2 regions of the Cupriavidus sp. GA3-3 genome follow, and region 2 is predicted to be linked to the other one. Evidence: riboswitches for the same ligand, from Rfam matches in the RefSeq annotation. Region 2 holds a riboswitch; the other holds the start of a gene.

Region 1 (10,284 bases), on a different contig from region 2:
CGCGATGGCTCTCGCCGCGGCTGGCGTGGTAGGCGTGGATGATCAGCAGGCCCGCGTACTCGCCCTGCGAGCCGGCGTTGGGTTGCAGGCTCACCGCGGCGTAGCCGGTGGCGGCGCACAGCATGGCCTCGAGCTGGTCGATCATCTCGCGGTAGCCCACGGTCTGGTCCAGCGGCGCGAACGGGTGGATCTGGCTGAATTCGGGCCAGGTCACCGGGATCATCTCGCTGGTGGCGTTCAGCTTCATCGTGCACGAGCCCAGCGGGATCATGGTGCGGTCCAGCGCCAGGTCCTTGTCGGCCAGCATGCGCAGGTAGCGCAGCATCTCGTGTTCGGCGTGGTGCGTGTTGAACACCGGGTGGGTCAGGTATTCGCCGGTGCGTGCCAGTTCGGAGGGGAAGCCGTCCTGCGCGACGGCCTCGAGCTTGTCGAAGTCCACGTCCGCGGGCAACGGCTTGCCCTGCATGAATACTTCCCATAGCGCGACCACGTCGGCACGGGTAGCGGTCTCGTCCAGCGAGATGCCGACGCGCGTGGCGCTGATATGGCGCAGGTTGATGCCGCGCGCGGTGGCCGCGGCATGGATGGCATCGGTGTTGAAGCCGGTTTCCAGCGTCAGCGTATCGAAGAAGCTGGCGTTGGTGCGCGCGAAGCCGAGCTTTTCCAGGCCGGCGGCCAGCGTCGCGGTCAGGCGATGCACGCGCTGCGCGATGCGCTTCAGGCCCTGCGGACCGTGGTAGACGGCATACATCGAGGCCATTACGGCCAGCAGCACCTGCGCAGTACAGATGTTCGAGGTGGCCTTCTCGCGGCGGATATGCTGCTCGCGCGTCTGCAGGGCCAGGCGATAGGCCTTGTTGCCCTGCGCATCGATGGTCACGCCCACCAGGCGGCCCGGCATCGAGCGCTTGAAGGCGTCCTTCACCGCCATATAGCCGGCGTGCGGGCCGCCGAAGCCCAGCGGTACGCCGAAGCGCTGCGAGTTGCCCACGGCCACGTCGGCGCCCCATTCGCCAGGCGCGGCGATCAGCGTCAGCGCCAGCAGGTCGGCGGCAGCCACCACCAGGCCGCCGGCGGCGTGCACGGCGTCGGCGATGGCGCGGTAGTCGTTGACGTCGCCGTTTACGCCCGGATACTGCAGCAGCACGCCGAAGGCGTTGGCCGCGGCGGCATCGGCGGCGGGGCCGACCTTGACTTCGATGCCCATCGGCAGCGCGCGCGTGCGTACCACTTCCAGCGTCTGCGGCAGCACGTCGTCGGCCACGTAGAAGGTGTTCGAATCGTGCTTGTTCACGCGCTGCAGCAGCGTCATGGCTTCGGCCGCGGCAGTGCCTTCATCCAGCATCGACGCATTGGCGATATCCAGCCCGGTCAGGTCGGTGACCATCTGCTGGAAGTTCAGCATCGCTTCCAGGCGGCCTTGCGAGATTTCCGGCTGGTAGGGCGTGTAGGCGGTGTACCAGGCCGGGTTCTCGAAGATATTGCGCAGGATGACGCCGGGCGTGACGGTGTTGTAGTAGCCCTGGCCGATAAAGCTCTTCAGCACCCTGTTCTTGCCTGCCAGCCCGCGCAGCCTTGCCAGCGCGGCTTCCTCGCTCAGCGGCTCGGTGAACTCGCCCATCGGCATGCCGTCGCGGCGGCGGATGGCGGCGGGGATGACGGCGTCGATCAGCGCGGCGCGGCTGTCATAGCCGAGCACCTTCAGCATGTGCTGCTGTTCGGGGGTATCGGGGCCGATATGGCGGGCGGCGAAGGCGTCGCGCGCCTCCAGTTCGGCCAGCGTGGGCCGGTTCACTTGGGCGGCGTTCATGGGAAGCGGGGCGTTCATTGGCAAGAACCTCGTGGGGTGCGCGCCGGCCGGTGGTCAGCCGGGACGGCGCGCGTCAGTCTGCAGTGGCCGGTCCAACCATGGACCGGCGCGGCCGGCGTCAGGCGCCGACGCTGGCCTTATAGGCGTCGGCCGACATCAGGCCGTTGACGTCGTCGCCGTTGGCCGGCTTGAGCTTGAACAGCCACGCGTCGAAGGCGTCGGCGTTGACGCTCTCCGGGGCAGCCGTGGCGGCCTCGTTGACGGCGATCACTTCGCCGGCCACGGGGGCGTAGATGTCGGAAGCGGCTTTTACCGATTCCACCACTGCCAGCGCGTCGCCGGCACCGACCGACTTGCCCACTTCGGGCAGTTCCAGGAAGACGATGTCGCCCAGCGCGTCCTGCGCATGGTCGGTGATGCCGATGGTGAGCGTGCCGTCGGCTTCGACGCGTACCCACTCATGCGACTCGGTGTACTTGAGGTCAGCGGGGAAATTCATGAAGGTTCTCCGGATACAGATTTGTTTCTTGTTGGGTGATGCCTGCCCGGCGAAGCTGCCGGCAGGCGAGGGCGACCGTTGGTATGAGCCTCAGCTCACGAGTGCCTTGCCATTACGCACAAACGGCAGTTTAACCACAGTCGCGTTGAGTTTGCGGTCGCGGATCTCCACCTGCACGGTATCGCCCACGGCGACATCCTTGGGCAGTCGGGCAAAGGCGATGGACTGGGACAGCGACGGGCTGAAGGTGCCGCTGGTGATTTCACCGTCACCGGCCGGCGTGATCACTTTCTGGTGGGCGCGCAGGACGCCGCCTTTGTCACGCAGGATCAGGCCGAGGAATTGCTGGCGCGAACCGGCCGCGGCCAGTGCCGCCTTGCCGGTGAAGTCACGCTCGCTCTGCAGGTCAACGGTCCAGGCCAGGCCCGCATCCAGCGGCGAGGTGTTGATATCCATGTCCTGGCCGTACAGGTTCATGCCGGCTTCCAGGCGCAGCGTGTCGCGCGCGCCCAGGCCCGCCGGGCGCACGCCGGCGGCGTTCAGCTTTTCCCAGACGGCGGCGACGTTCTCGGCCGGCACCACCAGTTCGAAGCCGTCTTCGCCGGTGTAGCCGGTGCGCGCCACCATGATCTCGCCGAGGGCCGGGTCCTGGACCACGGCGGCGTTGAAGGGCTTGAGCGTGTCCGACGGCTGGGTCGAGGGGAAAGTGCTCCACACTTTGGTGCGGGCGTTGGGCCCCTGCACGGCGACGATCGCCAGAGGCTGCACGCCTGCAGGCGCAACGTCCTCGCGGCGCGGCGTGATGGTCACATCGCTGCCGGTGGCGGCATTGCGCGCGCGGATCCATTCGATGTCGCCCAGCGCGGTGCTGGCGTTGACGACCAGGCGGAAGCGGTCCTCGGCAAAGAAGTAGACGATCAGGTCGTCGATCACGCCGCCTTTCTCATCCAGCATGCAGGAGTAGAGCGCCTTGCCCGGGGTCTGCAGCTTGTCGACATTGTTGGCCAGCAGGCCGCGCAGGAAGCTGCGGGTATTGGCGCCGGCGAGGTCGACCACGCACATGTGCGACACGTCGAACATGCCGGCGTCGGTGCGCACAGCATTGTGTTCTTCGATCTGGGAGCCGTAGTTGACCGGCATGTCCCAGCCGCCGAAATCAACCATGCGGGCGCCGAGGGCGCGGTGGATGGCGTTGAGGGGCGTGGCCTGGAGCGTCATGGAATCCTCTGGGGCAGTCTCGGTTGGCGAAAACAAAAAAGGGCCATCCGCCGCAACGCTCGCCGCGCCTGAATGTGGCGTGGCAATCCGCTGCGGCGGATGACCCCTCTGTCCTCGATACCTGAGAGATTACAAGGCGGATCCTGCCGGACCCCGTCCTCGTGCGCCCCTTCGGTGGGCACGCTCGCCACGAATGGCGGGTGCCGCTCTCCAGAGTTCGGCATGCATCGTGTGCATATTGCATGCCGATCCGATCGGTCCGTGGTGCCTGAGAGTTTTCGGGTGATACCCCTTCGGCGGCGCAGGCGATGCGCGCTCTCCCGGTCGGATGCGCGCAATGTACGGGAGGCCCCGGCCTTTGTCAAACGGGCCAGGGGAGCCTGCCGTACCTGTCGCTGCGGTGGTCTGGCTTACTTCTTCTTGTCGTCGGTGACAACGTTACCGATCACGCCGCCCACGGCCGCGCCACCCAGCGTACCCAGCGCGCTACCGTCGGTGAGGATGGCGCCGCCCACGGCGCCCGCGCCCGCGCCAATGGCGGTATTACGCTGCTTCGGGGTCATATCCGCGCAACCGGCAAAGGCCGCGACGGTCACGCCGATCAGGGTCACCTTGGTCAAAGTCTGCAGGGTTTTCATTATTGGCTCCGATGTGATGATTCAAGCATGTCAACCCCGCCGCGCAGGCCAGGGGGACATACTAGTTAGAGCGTTTGGTTGCGCGATTGGCTCCGGCCTTTACGAAGTGTTACGCCGTTGACACAACCGGCCGTGTCAACGCGGCTTGCGCTGACTGACCTGCCGCGGCCAGCGTGTTAACATCGGCAGCTTTGCCGCCGTGCCCGTTTCTTGGGTGCTGGCGTGTCCCGCCTGGCCTTCCGCTGTTCCTGCCGATTTCCCTGCCTCCAACCGCATCCCACGCATGACCCATGGCCTGAACTCCGCCCAATCCGAAGCCGTCCGCTACCTGGACGGCCCTTGCCTGGTGCTGGCCGGGGCGGGCTCCGGCAAGACCCGGGTGATCACGCAGAAGATCGCGCATCTGATCGAGGACAAGGGCTTCGAGCCGCGCCATATCGCCGCCGTCACCTTTACCAACAAGGCCGCCAAGGAGATGCAGGAGCGCATCGGCAAGCTGATGGAGGGCAAGACTACGCGCGAGGGCAAGCGCATTCCGCTCAAACAGCTGACGGTCTGTACCTTCCACTCGCTCGGGGTGCAGATCCTGCGCATGGAGGCCGAGCACGTGGGCCTGAAGCCGCAGTTTTCGATCATGGATTCGGACGACTGCTTCGGCCTGATCCAGGAGCAGCTCGGCACCACCGACAAGAAGCTGATCCGCGGCGTGCAGGGCACGATCTCGCTGTGGAAGAACGGCATGGTCGATCCGGAGGCAGCGATCGCGCAGGCCGCCAATGCCGACGAGCACCAGGCCGCGCTGGTCTACCGCAACTACGTGGCCACGCTGCATGCCTACCAGGCGGTGGATTTCGACGACCTGATCCGCCTGCCGGCCGAACTGTTCGCGCGCAATGAAGCGGTGCAGCTCAAGTGGCAGAACCGCCTGCGCTACTTCCTGGTCGACGAATACCAGGACACCAACGCCTGCCAGTACCAGTTGCTCAAGCTGCTGGCGGGCGGCTCGCACCTGCGCGCGCCGGCCTTTACCGCGGTGGGCGACGACGACCAGGCCATCTACGGCTGGCGCGGCGCCACGCTGGACAACCTGCGCGGGCTGCAGACCGATTTTCCGGACCTGAAGGTGATCAAGCTGGAGCAGAACTACCGCTCCACCGTGCGCATCCTGGAAGCGGCCAACGCGGTTATCGCCAACAATCCCAAGCTGTTCGACAAAAAGCTGTGGAGCGAGCACGGCATGGGCGACCCCATCGCCATCCACCCGATGAACGACGAGGAGCACGAGGCCGAGTCGGTGGTGTTCCGCCTGTCCGCGCACAAGTTCGAGCGCCGCGCGCAGTTCCGCGACTACGCCATCCTGTATCGCGGCAACCACCAGGCGCGGCTGTTTGAGCAGATCCTGCGGCGCGAGCGCATTCCCTATGTGCTTTCAGGCGGCCAGAGCTTCTTCGACAAGGCCGAGATCAAGGACATCTGCGCCTACCTGCGCCTGATTGCCAATCCCGACGACGATCCCGCCTTTATCCGCGCCATCACCACGCCGCGCCGCGGCGTGGGAAACACCACGCTGGAAGTGCTGGGCACCTTTGCCGGACAGGCCAAGGTGTCGCTGTTCGAGGCCGCGATGATGGGCGGTATCGAAGGCAAGCTGCAGCCGCGCCAGCTGGAGCCGCTGCGCGTGTTCTGCGAATCGATGGTACGGCTGGCCGACCGCGCGGCCAAGGATCCCGCCACCGTGGTGCTGGACGACCTGATGGAAGGGATCCACTACGAGGCCTACCTGTACGACAGCTTCGACGAACGGCAGGCGCAGTCGCGCTGGACCAACACGCTGGAATTCCTGGACTGGCTCAAGCGCAAGGGCACCAAGCCCGAAGGCGCCGAGGGCGAGGAAGCCACCGGTTTCGACAATGCCGACGGCTTCGGCAGCGAAGGCAAGAACCTGCTGGAGCTGACCCAGACCGTGGCGCTGATGAGCATGCTGGAAGGCCGCGAGGAAGATCCCGACGCGGTGCGGCTGTCCACGCTGCATGCGTCCAAGGGGCTGGAGTATCCGCACGTGTTCCTGGTCGGTGTGGAGGAGGGCATCCTGCCGCACTGCCGCGAAGACGAGGACATGAGCGACGAGAAGATCGAGGAAGAGCGGCGGCTGATGTATGTCGGCATCACCCGCGCCCAGCGCAGCCTGCATGTCAGCTGGTGCAAGAAGCGCAAGCGTGCGCGCGAAACCTACTCGTGCCAGCCTTCGCGCTTTATCGGCGAGATGAAGCTGGAGGAGGCGCCTGCGCCGGTGGATGAAACCCCGGCGATGAGCCCCAAGGACCGGCTCGGCGCGCTCAAGGCACTGCTGGGAACCGGCGGCAAGACGGCCCCGGGCTGAACGGGGCGCTACAGTCCCGATACAAAGGCATACCAGCTGACAAGACGCCGGGTGCAGGCATACCTGGTATGGCGGCTGTGCTGCTCGAGCCGTTCTACTGCGTCGAATCCTCGCGCAGCCGCGCCACCGGCGGGGTCGGCATGGGGTTGTCGATCGCGGCCGACATTGCCGCGCGCCATGGCGGCGAGCTGACCCTGAGCAACCGCCCCGAAGGCGGCCTGCCCGCGCGCCTGTCCCTACCGCGCGGCTGACGCCGCCAGCGTGACGTACTGCGAGCCGCGCTGCCCGTGCGTGAAGTCGAGCGGGAAATCGCCCACGTCCACGCGCCCCTGCAGTGCCCGCCGCATCTCGGCCGCGCCGCTGCCGCGCAGGCCGGCCAGCGCGCGCGCCAGCCATGCCGCGCCGATATAGCCGGCCAGCGTGGCCGGCGACGGCGGCTCATCCAGGTATTGCTTCATGCGCGCCACGTGTTCCTTCACCACCCGCAGCGTGGCCTGTTGCGGCCCGGGCGCGACCTGGGTCAGCACCATGCCGCCGTTGTAGCCAGCGCCCAGGATTTCGCGCGCGGCGGTGGCGCTGACCGACGACAGCCCGACCAGGAAACCGTACCAGCCCTGCACCGCCAGCGCGCGGCCCAGTCCGGCGTAGGCGAGGGTATCGCCCGCCACGATCACCGCGCCCGGGCGGGTGGCGGCGATGCGCCGGGCGGCGGCCTCGGGATTGGCGTCGAGCGGCACCGCGCGCGTCCCGGTCTGCGCCTCCAGCCGGGCCAGCGACGGGGCGGCGAAGTCCGGCGCCAGGGCCAGCGCGATGCTGGTCATGCCGTAGCTGCGCAGCTGGCGTACCGCCGCGTCCAGTTCGGCCTGGTAGTCGGCACGGGTGAACCAGACGTTGTCGGCCGTCAGCGCAAGGCCCGACAGCGGCGCCACGATCTGCACGCCGCGCCGGCCCAGCTCGGCCGATGCCGCCAGCGCCGGCAACAGCCGGTCGCCCGGGCCGAACAGCAGCTCGGCGCGGTCGGTATCGGCCAGCGACACCGCCTGCGCCAGCGCGCGGCGCGGGTCGGGATCGGCGTCGCGGACCACGTGCGCGATGCGCACCGGGCCGTTGCCGGCGTTGACGGCGTCGAACATGACCTTGGCCCCGGCCAGGTAGTCGCGCGCAAGGTCGGCTTGTGCGCCGCCGCGGTCGAGCAGGTGGCCGACCACGATCGTGCGGCGCGCCTGCGACAGTGCTGGCCAGGCGGGCAGGGCCAGGGCCGCGCCGGCGGCGGCAAGCAGGCGGCGCCGGTGCCGGGCCGGTGCTGCCAGGTGCCTGCGCAGCGGTAGGTACGGCGGAAACATCGGAGTCTGGTCGGGAGTTGGCATTGCAGGGGGCAGGTGACGCGCGGGCCGGCGGTGGCGCGCAGCGTATCCGCCGCACATGACACCAATGTGACGCCTGCCGCCCGCAGGGTCCAATGCCCGCGCTTGACGGCGGTCAACGCGTCGGCGGCGGTGCGGCCCTACGATGGGCCGTCATACACTCATACCCCCGCGCCCCCATGATCCCGTCTGCCATAACTTCCCCTGCGCCCGACCGCCGCGCGCTGTCCGACTTCCGTGCGCTGGCCGGCCGCATCGACGGCAACGGCCCGCGCTATACCTCGTACCCGACGGCCGACCGCTTCCACAACGGCCCCGACCTGTCGCTGTACCACGACGCACTGGCCGCCTGCCGCGCCGACGCGCCGGCGCCGCTGTCGCTGTACCTGCATATCCCGTTCTGCGAGAACATCTGCTACTACTGCGGCTGCAACAAGATCATCACGCGCGACCATGGCCGCAGCGCCCGCTACGTCAACTACCTGGGCCGCGAAATGGCGCTGGTGGCAGACCGGCTCGGGCCGCGCCGCCAGGTGCTGCAGTCGCACTGGGGCGGGGGCACGCCGACCTTCCTCGACCCCGGCGAGATGCGCCGCGTGATGGCGCTGCTGCATGAGCATTTCGAGCTGGCGGCCGAGGGCGAGCATTCGATCGAGATCGATCCGCGCCGCGTCGACCACGCCCGCATGGCGCTGCTGGCCGAACTGGGCTTCAACCGCGTCAGCCTGGGCGTGCAGGATTTCGATCCCAAGGTCCAGCAGGCCATCCATCGCATCCAGCCCTTCGAAGAGACCCGCGCCGTGGTGGATGCCGCACGCACGCTGGGTTTCCGCTCGGTCAGCCTGGACCTGATCTACGGCCTGCCGCACCAGACCGCGGCGCGCTTTGGCCGCACCATCGATCAGGTGCTGGCGCTGCGCCCCGACCGGCTCTCGGTCTATAGCTACGCGCACCTGCCGCATGTGTTCAAGCCGCAACGCCGCATCGATGAAAACGCCTTGCCGCCCGCCGGCGAGAAGCTCGACATCCTGGTCTCCACCATCGAGCGGCTGAGCGCCGAGGGCTACGTCTACATAGGTATGGACCATTTCGCGCTGCCCGACGACGACCTCGCCGTGGCCCAGCGCGAAGGGCGGCTGCAGCGCAACTTCCAGGGTTACTCAACGCATGCCGGCTACGACCAGGTCGGGCTCGGCATTTCCGCGATCGGCGCGATCGCGGGGCGCTACGTGCAGAATGCGCGCACGCTGGACGAGTACTACGGCGCGCTCGACCACGGCCGCCTGCCGCTGGCGCGCGGCGTGGCGATGAGCGCCGACGACCACCTGCGGCGCGAGATCATCGGCGCCCTGATGTGCAATGGAGTGCTCGATATCCCGGCGCTGGAAGCGCGCCACGGCATCCGCTTCGGCACGGCCTTTGCGCCGGAACTGGCCGACCTCGCCGCGCTGGGCGCGGACGGACTGGTGCAATGCGCGCCGGACCGCATCACCGTGACGCCGCTGGGCCGGCTGCTGGTGCGGCGCGTGGCGATGGTGTTCGACCGCTACCTGCGCGAAGACGCCGCGCGGCCAGCGTCCACGGGTGCCCAGGCCGTTGCCGCCAACGATGGCGCGCAGCCGGTGCGCTTCGTGCCGCGGGCGCGGTACTCGCGCGTGGTGTAGCGGCCGCGCAAGCGGTACGGACGAAAAAAAGCCCGCGCAATGTGCGCGGGCTTTTTGTTTGCAGCAGGCGGACTTACTTGGCGGCGTTGGCCATGTAGTCCGAGGCGGCGATCACGTCGGCGTCCGGGCCGGCGTAGCCACCCTTGGGCGGCATCACGCCCTTGCCCTTGAGCGCAAAGTTGTGGACCGCGTCCATGCCTTCCTTCAGGCGCGGCGCCCAGGCGGCCTTGTCGCCGAACTTGGGCGCACCGGCCACGCCGGCGGCGTGGCAGGCGGCGCAGACCTGCTCGTAGACCTTCTTGCCCACGTCGGCCGAGGCGGCCGGCGCAGCAGCGGGTGCGGCGGCAGCAGCTGCCGGGGCCGCTGCCGAGGGAGCTGCCGGTGCAGGCGCGGCACCGGCGGCCGGAGCGGCGGCTTCAGGGGCTGCGGCAGTCGCCGGCGCGGCGGCAGCCGGGGCAGCCGGTTCCGGGAACTTGGCACCGCCGGCGTCGGCCATGTAGACCACGGCACGGGCCAGTTCGTAGTCGGCGTAGTCGTCCGGCGTGGTGCCGGCACGCGCGGCCATCGCGCCCTTGCCGTTTATCACCGACTTCATCAGGCCGTCAAAGCCCTGGCCGATGCGCGCGGTCCAGTCGCCGGCGTTGGCGTACTTGGGTGCGCCCGCTGCGCCGGTGGCGTGGCACGCGGCGCAGATTTCCTTGTAGACCTGCT
Region 2 (10,284 bases):
CAGCATGCAGCGAATCTGTTCTTTGTTGGCTGGTTCGTGTCTATGGTCGCAGCCTCATTAATTGGTGGATGGCTTGGGTATTCATCCGGGCGAAAATAGGGCACAAATCCACTATTTTTCAAGCGTATACATGCGCCGCGCCATGATTCCATCATGGCGCGGCGCTGTTCGAGCACGGTGGCCCTATCTTACAAATGGGAGAGGGGAGAAAACACCCGCGAACTCAAGCCTTGGCCAATGCCATCGGCGCACCCGCCGCGACTGCCACCCTCGCGCCGAGATGCTGGTCGACAACCCCTGCCACCATATCCGCCGTCACCGCCGACAAAGTCCACCCCAGGTGCCCATGCCCGGTGTTGTAGAAGATGCATGCCGCACGCCCGCGCCCCACGCGCGGCAGCATATCCGGCATCATCGGCCGCAGCCCGGCCCAAGGCACCACGCTGCGCGTGCTGACGCCGGGGAAGCACTGCTGCACCCATTCCACCAGCGGGCGGATGCGGTCGGCGCGGATATCGCGGTTGTAGCCGTTGAACTCGGCGGTGCCGGCCACGCGGAAGCGGTCGTCGCCCAGGCGGCTGGTGACCAGCTTGGTTTCGTCGTCGAGCAGGCTGACCACCGGTGCGGCGGCGCGGCTGGCCTCATCGGTCAGGTTGACCGTGATTGAATAGCCCTTGACCGGATAGATGTTGACGCGGTCGCCCAGCCCCGCGGCCAGTGCGCGGCTGGCGGTGCCGGCGCAGATCACGGCGCCGTCGAAGGTGGAGGTGGCCGTGTCGGCTCCGTCCTGCACGGTCACGGTGGCGCGCCTGCCGTCGGTCTTCACCGCCCGCACGTCCTGGCCGTACAGGCAGCGCACGCCCAGCCGATCGATGGCTGCGGCCAGGCCGCTGGTGAACTTGTGGATGTCGCCGGTGGAATCGCTCTCGGTGAAGTAGCCGCCGTAGTACGAGCCGGCCAGCGTCGGCTCGATCGCGCGCATCTCCTCGGGCGTCACGGCGCGCCGTTCCAGCCCGCCCTGCGCCAGCAGTGCCGAGACCCGGCCGGCATGCTCGAAGCCGGTCTTGTCGCGGTAGATATGGAGGATGCCTTCCTTCTTCAGGTCGAAATCGATGCCTTCCTGCGCCGCCCAGGCGAACAGGTGCTCACGCGCCGCGATGGCCAGGCGCGCGGTCTCGATGGTGTTGCGGCGGTAGTGGGGGATCGCGGCGATGAACTCGGCGAACCAGGACAGCTTGTGCCAGCTGGGCCGGGGATTGACCAACAACGGGGCGTCGTTGCGCAGCATCCATTTCATGCCCTTGACGAGGGTCGACCAGTGGGTCCAGACCTCGGCGTTGGAGGCCGACAACTGGCCGCCGTTGGCGAACGAGGTCTCCATGGCGGCATAGCGGTGCCGTTCGAACAGCGTGACGGAGAATCCGCGCCGGGCCAGCGCGTAGGCCGTGGTGACACCCGTGATGCCACCGCCGATGACAGCGATTGATTTCATGATCTGCAGGTTCCAGGAACGTCGATGGTGGGAGCCCGGACGCAATATGCGTGGCGGACGCCCCCTCTGTTCTGGACCTGAGAGATTCACGCCACCCGGCCGCGAGGGCGGGGCGCGCTTGCTCCTTCGGTATGCCGGCGGACGATAGCGTCCGGCATTCTTCAGAGTGCACTGACTGGTGATGCCGGTCCTTTTGCCTGAGAGTTTCCGGGGCGGTTGCTCCTTCGGCGCTGTCCGCGGCGGGCGCCGCGACAGTCTCTCCCTGCATCACATTGGCTTGACGCCAATCCGGGCAATGTAGTGACAAGGCTCGACGTTGGATATGCGGGTTAACGCTTAGGCAGCCTGCCGCCCGCGTCGCTATGTCGCATCGGCCTGCGCCCCCGTGCCCCATAAAATGTCAGCGCTCGCTCTCGGGGAGAGGCGCCGTATGCTGCGCTCAGGTGGAGTGAGTCGAAAAAGACGACAACAAGGTTTTCCAGTGAAGAAGAATCGCATTGCACTGGCCGTTTCGGCGGTGCTGATGGGCCCCGCCGTCGCCGCCGCCCAGGTGGTGGACGCGCCCGAGCCGCTGCAGGAGGTGGTGGTCTCGGCCAAGTCGGAGCGCGCCGAGACGCCGGCCATACCGCCCAACACGCCCTCGCCGTCCTACGGCATCAGCCGCCGCCGCATGGCCGACTTCAATGTGGTGAACACGGAAGACGCCCTCAAGTACGCGCCCAACCTCGCCGTACGCAAGCGCTTCATCGGCGATATGAATTCGATCATCTCGGTGCGCAGCACCAGTTCGCGCCAGTCGGCGCGGGGGCTGGTCTATGCGGACGGCCTGCTGCTGTCCAACCTGCTGGGATCGGACTTCAGCTTCCCGCCGCGCTGGTCGCTGGTCAACAGCGCCGAGATCGAGCGCATGGATGTGCTGTACGGCCCGTATTCGGCGCTGTATCCCGGCAACTCGCTGGGCGCGACGGTGCTGATCACCACGCGCACGCCGGAGAAGTTCGAGGGCGATGCCAGCGTGCAGCTGTTCACGCAGCGCTTCAGCCTGTATGGCACGCACGACAACTTCAATGGGGTCCACGCCAACGCCTATGTGGGCGACCGCGTCGGCCCGTTCTCGTGGCTGGTCAGCGTGGACCGGCAGGACAGCAAGAGCCAGCCGCTGAGTTTCTATACCGCGGCGCGCTCCACGGCCCGTGCCACTTCCGCCGACAAGCCGGTCACCGGCGCGCACTTCGACCAGGACCAGACCGGCCGCGAGCGCGTGGTGATGGGCGTGAACAGCGAGGGCGTCACGCATACCGTGCAGGACCAGCTCAAGCTCAAGCTCGGCTACGACATCACCAATACCCTGCAGGCGCAGTTCACCGCGGCCTACTGGCAGCAGGACCGCTCCAGTGCCACCGGCAGCTACCTGCGCGATGCCGATGGCAATGTTGTGTCGAGCGGTCCCGTGAATATCGGCGGTTATCGCTATGTGATTCCCGCCAACGCCTTTGCCCCGAGCAATGGCGAGGACGCGCGCTGGCTCTATGGCCTGTCGCTGCGTACGCGCAACGAGACCGGCTGGAATTTCTCGGGCGTGGCGTCGCTGTTCGATGTCAGCAAGGACATCAGCCGCAGCGCCAACACCGTCGGCAGCGGGCCGGGCACGGTGACCTATGGCGACGGCACCGGCTGGCGCACGCTCGACCTGAAGGCCGACTACCGCCCGCGGCAGCTGCAGGGCGGGCACTGGGTCACGTTCGGCTACCACTATGACAATTACCGGCTGAGCAACACCACCTACAACACCTCGGACTGGCAGGCGACCACCATCAGCGCCTTCAGCAACGCCTTTGCCGGCAAGACCGAGACCCAGGCGCTGTATGCGCAAGACGCCTGGTACTTTGCCGAGGACTGGAAGCTGATCCCCGGCGTGCGCTACGAACACTGGCGCGCCTATGACGGCAGCCGCAGCCAGCCCGGCGTGGATATCGGCTACCCGGTGCGCAGCGAATCCAACTGGTCGCCCAAGCTGGCGCTGGAGAAGGCATTCGGGCAGGACTGGCTGGGCCGGCTGTCGCTTGGCCAGGCCTATCGCTACCCGACTGTCAGCGAGCTGTTCCAGGGCCGCATCACCGGGACCGCGTTGATCAACAACGATCCCAACCTGCAGCCCGAGCGATCGTTCTCGAAGGACCTGACCTTCGAGCGCACGTTGGATTCGTCGTACTTCCGGGTCTCGGTGTATGAGGACGATATCCGCGATGCCCTGGTCAGCCAGACCAACACCACGGTATTCCCGACTGTCACCAGCTTTCAGAACGTCGACCGCGTGCGCACCCGCGGCATCGAGCTGGCCTATGACGCGCGCGATGTGTTCGTCAGCGGCTTCGACCTGTCGGCCAGCGGGGCCTACAACCATTCGAAGACGCTTGAGAACGCCATCAACCCGGCCTCGGTGGGCAAGTACTTCTACCGCATCCCCAGGTGGCGGGCCAACCTGATGGGCACCTATCGCATCACGCCGGCCTGGGCCGGCACGCTGGCCATGACCTATTCGGGGCGGCAGTACAATACGCTCGACAATTCCGACGTCAACCCCGACACCTTCGGCGGCACCAGCAGCTTCCTGACCTTTGACGTCAAGCTGACGTACCGGCCCGCGAAGAACGTGCGCCTCGGGCTTGGCATCGACAACCTTACCGACCAGCGCTACTACGTCTATCACCCGTATCCGGGCCGGACGTTCTACGCCGAGGCGAAACTCTCCTTCTGAGCACGTGAACAGGCTGACCACAACCATGCAAGGCGTTCGCCCCGGTTTCCGCTTGATCGTTGCCGGGCTGATGATGGCCGGTGCCGCGCTGGCCGCGACCGCGCAAACGCACGGCGATCACAGCGGCCACGGCGCGCAGGCCAAGGCCGCGAAGATGAGCGAGCTGGGCACCGGCGCCGCGTTCGATCGAAACGGCAAGCTATGGGTCGCCTACAAGGACGGCCCTTACGTCGCGGTACGTGCATCGACCGACTACGGCCGCAGCTTCGGGCCGGCGCAGCATGTCAACAGCGTGCCGGAGCAGGTCGCCGCCGATCACGAAAGCCGGCCCAAGGTCGCCACCGGGCGCGACGGCGATATCTTCGTCACCTGGACCCAGCCGCTGCCCAAGCCGTGGACCGGCTTTATCCGCTTTGCGCGCTCCACCGATGGCGGCAAGTCCTTCGCCGAACCGCTGACGGTGCATGCCAACCGCGACCAGATCGCCCACCGCTTCGACGCCATCGCGGTGGACAATGCCGGGCGCGTCTTCGTCAGCTGGATCGACAAGCGCGACGTGGTTGCCGCCGAGGCGCGCAAGCAGCCGTACGCCGGCGCCGCGGTCTACTACGCGGTCTCGGCCGATCACGGCAAGACCTTCCAGGGCGACTACAAGGTCGCCGACCAATCGTGCGAATGCTGCCGCATCGCGCTGTCGCCCACGCCCGACGGCAAGATGCTGGCGCTGTGGCGCCATGTATTCCCGCCCAACGCGCGCGACCACGCGCTGGCGCTGCTGGGCACCGACGGCAAGGCCACGCCGGTGCAGCGCGCCACCTTCGACGACTGGCGCATCGATGCCTGTCCGCACCACGGCCCCGGCGCTTCGGTGGCGCCCGATGGCACGGTGCACATGATCTGGTTCAACGTGCGCGAAGGCAAGCCCACGGTCTCGGTGGGGCGCTGGAAGGACGGCAAGCTGCAGGCACAGCGCCCGCTGGATGATCCGCGTGCGCAGCATGCCGACATCGTCGCGCTGAACGACAACGAGATCGCGGTGGCCTGGAAATCGTTCGACGGCCGGCAGACACGGCTGTCCGCCATGCTGTCGCACGATGGCGGCAAGACCTGGCAGACGCGCAAGCTGGCCGGCACGGAGCGCGACTCGGACCAGCCGCACCTGCTGCAGCACGCCGGCCGCGCCTACGTGCTGTGGCGTACCGAGGCCGAGGGCTTCCAGGTGTTCCCGCTGGGCAAGGAGGGCGCATGATGCCATCCCGCCGCAAGCTGCTCGCCGCTGCAGTCCTGACCCTGGCGATGACTGCCGCCAATGCCGGCAGTCAACCGGCCGAGCGCGTTGCCGTGTTCGCATCGGCCAGCGCCGCCCAGCTCGCAGCCAGCCAGCAGGGCAAGCCCTTTGTGCTGGTGGTGTGGTCGCTCGACTGCGTCTATTGCAAGCGCAACTTCGACACCATCGGCAAGCTGCGCGCGCAGCATCCAAACCTGCGCGTCGTCACGCTGGCGACGGACAACCCCGACGCGCTGCCACAGGTGCAGCAACTGCTCCAGCGCGTCAGGCTCACGCGCAACGCGTGGGTGTTCGGGCACGAGCCGCAGGAGCGGCTGCGCTATGCGGTCGATCCGGACTGGATGGGCGAGATGCCGCGCACCTACTTCTATCGCGCCGATGGCCAGCGGCAGGGCGTGTCCGGCGTGATCAGCGACGCCGACTGGGGCAAGCACCTGCGCTGGGCTGGCATCGCCGGCTGAGGCTGTGCCGGGAGCGGCTGTCCGCTCAATCCGGCTTGATCCCAGCGCGCGCAATGATGGGCTTCCAGCGCTGCTGCTCCTGCGCGATAAAGCGCGAGAACTCCGCCGGCGTGTCGCCCACCACAATCGCCGCATCCGCGCTCAGGCGCTCGACCGACGACTTGCTCTTCACTGCTTTCACGGTGGCGTCCGCCAGCTTGTCGGCGGCCGCCTGGGGCAGAGATGCCGGTGCCAGCAGGCCATACCACTGCGTCATCTCGAAGCCGGGATAGCCTTGTTCCGCAACCGTTGGCACGTCAGGCAGCTGGGCAATGCGCTGGGTCGTGCCGGTGGCGATGCAGCGCACCTTGCCGGCCTTGATGAACTGGATGATCGCCGGCGCGCCGACCGCGGCCGCGTCCAGCCTTCCGGACAGCAGGTCAGTGATCTGCGGGCCGCTGCCGCGATACGGCACATGGGTGATGAAGGTGCCGCTCGCGGCTTTCAGGTATTCAAAGGCCAGGTGGCCGGCGCTGCCGTTGCCGGCCGAACCGTAGTTCAGCTTGCCAGGCTTGCTCTTGGCCAGCGCCACGAACTCCTTCAGGTTCTTCGCGGGCACGTCGGGGTGGACCACGTACAGGCTCGGCACCTTGGACAGCAGCGAGATCGCGCGGAAGTCCTTGACGGGGTCGTAGGGCAGCTTCGGGAAGATAAACGGATTGACCGCCAGCGTGCCGATATGGCCGAGGATCAGCGTGTGGTTGTCATCGGCGCGCGCGACTTCGGCCATCGCGATATTGCCGGCCGCGCCGGGCTTGTTCTCGACGAAGACTGACACGCCTAGCAGCTTGGTCAGCTCCGCCGCGGTGGAGCGCGCCACGATCTCCGAGCTGCCGCCCGGCGCGAACGGCACCACCAGCCGGATCGGCTTGGCCGGCCAGGCCTGTGCGCGGGCCAGTGTTGGTGCCAGCGCGCACGCGCCCAGCGCGGCGGTGGTCTTGAGCAGATGGCGGCGAAGGGGATTTATCGGGGTCATGTATTTCTCCTCAAAGTTCTGTAGCTGGGCCGTGGTGGGGCAGAGTCGGTGCCAATTGGTGCTATTCGGGCTTGATGTTGCCGTCCCGGATGACCTTGGCCCATAGCCGGGCCTGCCCGTCGATGAATTGCCGTGCCTGTGCTGGCGGCGCAGCCACGACCTCGCCGCCCAGCTCGGCCACGCGTTGCCGGATCTCGGGGCTGGTCATGACTTTCCGCAGGGCGTCGGCGAGCTTCGCTGCGATCGGGTCCGGCGTTGCGGCGGGCAGGAAGGCCGCGTTCCATTCATAGACCTCGTAGCTCGCCACGCCGGCTTCCTGCATGGTGGGCACGGACGGCAATGCCTGGGTGCGGGCATGGCTGGTCACCGCCAGCGGCTTCAGCTTGCCGGCCTTGATGTGCTGCAGGCTCGAAGCGACGTTGGCAAAGAACAGCGGCACCTGGCCGGCGATGACATCGGTCATGGCGGGGCCGCCGCCCTTGTAGGGCACATGCAGTAGATCGACCCCCGCGCGCTGCTCGAACAGCACGCCGGCCAGATGCTGCGCCGAGCCATTGCCCGAGGACGCAAAGGCGACCGAGCCTGGCTTTTGCCTGGCCATGGCCAGGACGTCGCTGACCTTGCTGGCGGGGAAGCCCGCCGTGGCCACCAGCACGTTGGGATAGCGCGCCAGCACGCCGACCGGCCGGAAGGCCTTGTCCGGATCGTAGGGCAGGCGCGGATAGAGGCTGGGATTCACCGCATAAGAGGAGGCATCGACCATCATCGTGTAGCCGTCCGGTGCCGCCTTGGCGACATAGGCGGCACCGATCTGCCCGCCGGCACCCGGGCGGTTCTCGACGACGACGGTCTGGCCCAGCTCGCGCCCGAGGCCCGGCGCGATCAGCCGTGCCATCAGGTCCGCGCCGCCGCCCGGCGGATATGTCACCACGATCGTGATGGGCCGTGCCGGCCAGGCCGCGGCGGTGTCGGCGGCCTGCGCCAGCGTGGTGGTGGCGATCATGGCAGCGACCGTGGCGGCGATCGCGTGGCGTGCGTGCATGGGTCTGTCTCCTCGGGTGCGGTCCGTCAGCGGACGTCCGCGGTATAGCGAAAGGCAAAGGCGTCGCCCCGCGTCAGCCGGTATTCGATGCAGTTGCCGCCCAGGTCGAAGGCATGCCGGGTCACGACCGCGCACGGATGCGCATCCGGCAGGTCCAGCAAGGCGGCCTCGTCTGCTGCCAGCGTGCGGAAGGTCACTTCGTCAACGGCGCGATGGACCGTGATGCCGCAGGCGCTGCCCAGCAGCGGGTAGAGCAGGTCGCCCCATTGCGCCGGCGGGAGTTGCTGCAGGGCTTCGCAGCGCGGCAGCGGCAGCCAGATCGATTCCAGCAGCCGGGGCGTGTCCTCCAGCCAGCGGCGGCGCGAGATCGCCAGCCCGCGCGCGCCGGTCGGCAGCCCGAAGCGGGTTGCCATGGCCTTGTCCAGGCGCACGGCGCGGCACGACAGGATTTCCGAGCGCGGCACCGCCGGCGCGCCATCGACGCCGCCGAAGCGGAAAAACCGCATCAGGCTGGCCCCGCTCAGTCCCTTGCGCACAAAGGTGCCCTTGCCCTGCACGCGCTCCAGCAGGCCCTGCTGGACCAGCACGGCGATGGCCTGCCGGATGGTGCCCAGCGCAATGCCGAACTCCCTGGCCAGCGCGCCTTCCGCAGGGATGGCGCTGCCGGGCGTCCACGCGCCCGAAACAATATTTGCCTGCAGTTCCGCCGCGATCTGGCCGTAGCGGCTCAGGCCAGCGGCGGTGGTTGTAGTCTGGAGCAGCGCGTTGTCTGGCATGCCGAACCCGTGCTAAATTGATGTCGATGTCATCTAGAGGACTAGAATACTGACGCGGATACGGATGCCATATCCGGATATACCCGCGCCACTGAGCCGCGCCACGGAGGGGCTGACTGATGAGCAAGCGCGCTTTGCCGCTGGTGGATACCCACTTCCACGTCTTCGATGCCGGAGCGGCCGTGCCATCGGCCCGCTACCGGCCGCCCTATGCCGCTGACCTGAAGGACTGGCACGCCCGGCTTGCCGGATTGGGGGACATGTATGGGGTGGTGGTGCAGACCAGCTTTCTCGGCACCGACAATGCGGCGCTGCTGGCCGCGCTGCAGGCCATGCCCGGGCGCTTGCGCGGCGTCGCGGTGGTCGGCCCTGAGGTAACGGATGCGGAACTGGCTACGTTGCACGCGGCCGGCGTGCGGGGCATCCGCCTGAACCTGTACGGCGATCCGGACTGGCAGCGCATCGCCACCGTGCCGTGGCGCGGGCTGTTCTCCAGGATCGCCGGGCTCGGCTGGCATGTCGAGCTCCATACCCGCAACGGCGATGGCGCCATGGTGCTGGCACAGCTTGACGCGGCCCTTGGCGATACCGGCGCGCCGGTCGTGCTTGACCACTTTGGCCGGCCCGGCCCCGCAGGAACCGCGGACGCGATCTTTGACGTGGCCTCTGCCGTGCGCGCGCGCCGCCAGGTCTGGGTGAAGATCAGCGCGCCGTACCGGCTTGCATCCCCTCAGGACTGGCACGGGCTTGCGCAGAGATGGCGCGAAGTCGTGGGCGATGACCGCTTGCTGTGGGGCAGCGACTGGCCATGGACCAACCACGAGGCGCCGGCTCGGGTCGACGAGTGCCGGATGCTTGCCGCATGGCCGGGACAAGGGGCGCCCGGTGACAGCGAGGAGGCCGGCGCGGCCTTGTCCGCTGCGCTCCGGTGGCGGAACGCGGCAGCGTTGTACGGGTTTGCGGTGAAGGGATAGCGGGCGGCTTGCGCCGCCGGCTTCAATCCAGCGCCAGCACCCCGGGAATCGCCTCCACCAGCAAATCGATCGTCACCCTCAGCTTGTGCGGCAGGAAACGGGTGCGCGGCCACACCAGGTGCAGCGGGGTCCGGATCACCGAGGCTTGCGGCAGCACGCGCACCAGCGTGCCCTGGTCCAGCGGCTCCCGCACCAGCCACAAGGGGACATTGACCAGGCCCGCGCCTCGTATGGCTGCCGCGGCGATGGTGTCGATATCGTCAAAGCCGAGACGGTGAGCCAGCTCAGGCCGCGCGATATTGCCGTCGGGCCCGGCCAGTGACCAGGGCACGGACTGGCCGCCATGCATGTAGACGAGGCAGCGGTGCGAGGCCAGGTCGGCAATGCTGGCCGGCGTGCCATGCTTGCGCAGGTAGCCGGGCGCGGCACAGAGCACCATCGCCTGCATGCCCAGCGGACGTGCCACCAGCATGTCGCT

Evidence for each region. Region 2 has a riboswitch for glycine ahead of C265_RS28925 (D-amino acid dehydrogenase). Riboswitches for the same ligand answer to the same signal wherever they lie in the genome.
Region 1: another riboswitch for glycine. It lies ahead of gcvT (glycine cleavage system aminomethyltransferase GcvT); the one in region 2 lies ahead of C265_RS28925 (D-amino acid dehydrogenase).

What each region holds. Positions count from the first base shown of each region.
Region 1 covers NZ_KB944486.1:51,583-61,866, reverse strand. The annotation lists gene gcvP (aminomethyl-transferring glycine dehydrogenase) at 1-1,828, opposite strand, end outside; gene gcvH (glycine cleavage system protein GcvH) at 1,929-2,309, opposite strand; gene gcvT (glycine cleavage system aminomethyltransferase GcvT) at 2,400-3,527, opposite strand; glycine riboswitch at 3,626-3,751, opposite strand; glycine riboswitch at 3,773-3,860, opposite strand; gene C265_RS20895 (glycine zipper 2TM domain-containing protein) at 3,938-4,165, opposite strand; gene C265_RS20890 (UvrD-helicase domain-containing protein) at 4,449-6,545, shown strand; partial or broken gene C265_RS20885 (ATP-binding protein) at 6,602-6,796, shown strand; gene C265_RS20880 (ABC transporter substrate-binding protein) at 6,782-7,912, opposite strand; gene hemN (oxygen-independent coproporphyrinogen III oxidase) at 8,089-9,573, shown strand; gene C265_RS20870 (cytochrome c5 family protein) at 9,647-10,284, opposite strand, start outside.
Region 2 covers NZ_KB944504.1:84,318-94,601, reverse strand. The annotation lists gene C265_RS28925 (D-amino acid dehydrogenase) at 224-1,492, opposite strand; glycine riboswitch at 1,549-1,667, opposite strand; glycine riboswitch at 1,668-1,766, opposite strand; gene C265_RS28920 (TonB-dependent receptor) at 1,923-4,250, shown strand; gene C265_RS28915 (sialidase family protein) at 4,276-5,499, shown strand; gene C265_RS28910 (hypothetical protein) at 5,496-5,999, shown strand; gene C265_RS28905 (tripartite tricarboxylate transporter substrate binding protein) at 6,025-7,014, opposite strand; gene C265_RS28900 (tripartite tricarboxylate transporter substrate binding protein) at 7,076-8,056, opposite strand; gene C265_RS28895 (GntR family transcriptional regulator) at 8,083-8,832, opposite strand; gene C265_RS28890 (amidohydrolase) at 8,952-9,806, shown strand; gene C265_RS28885 (LysR family transcriptional regulator) at 9,829-10,284, opposite strand, start outside.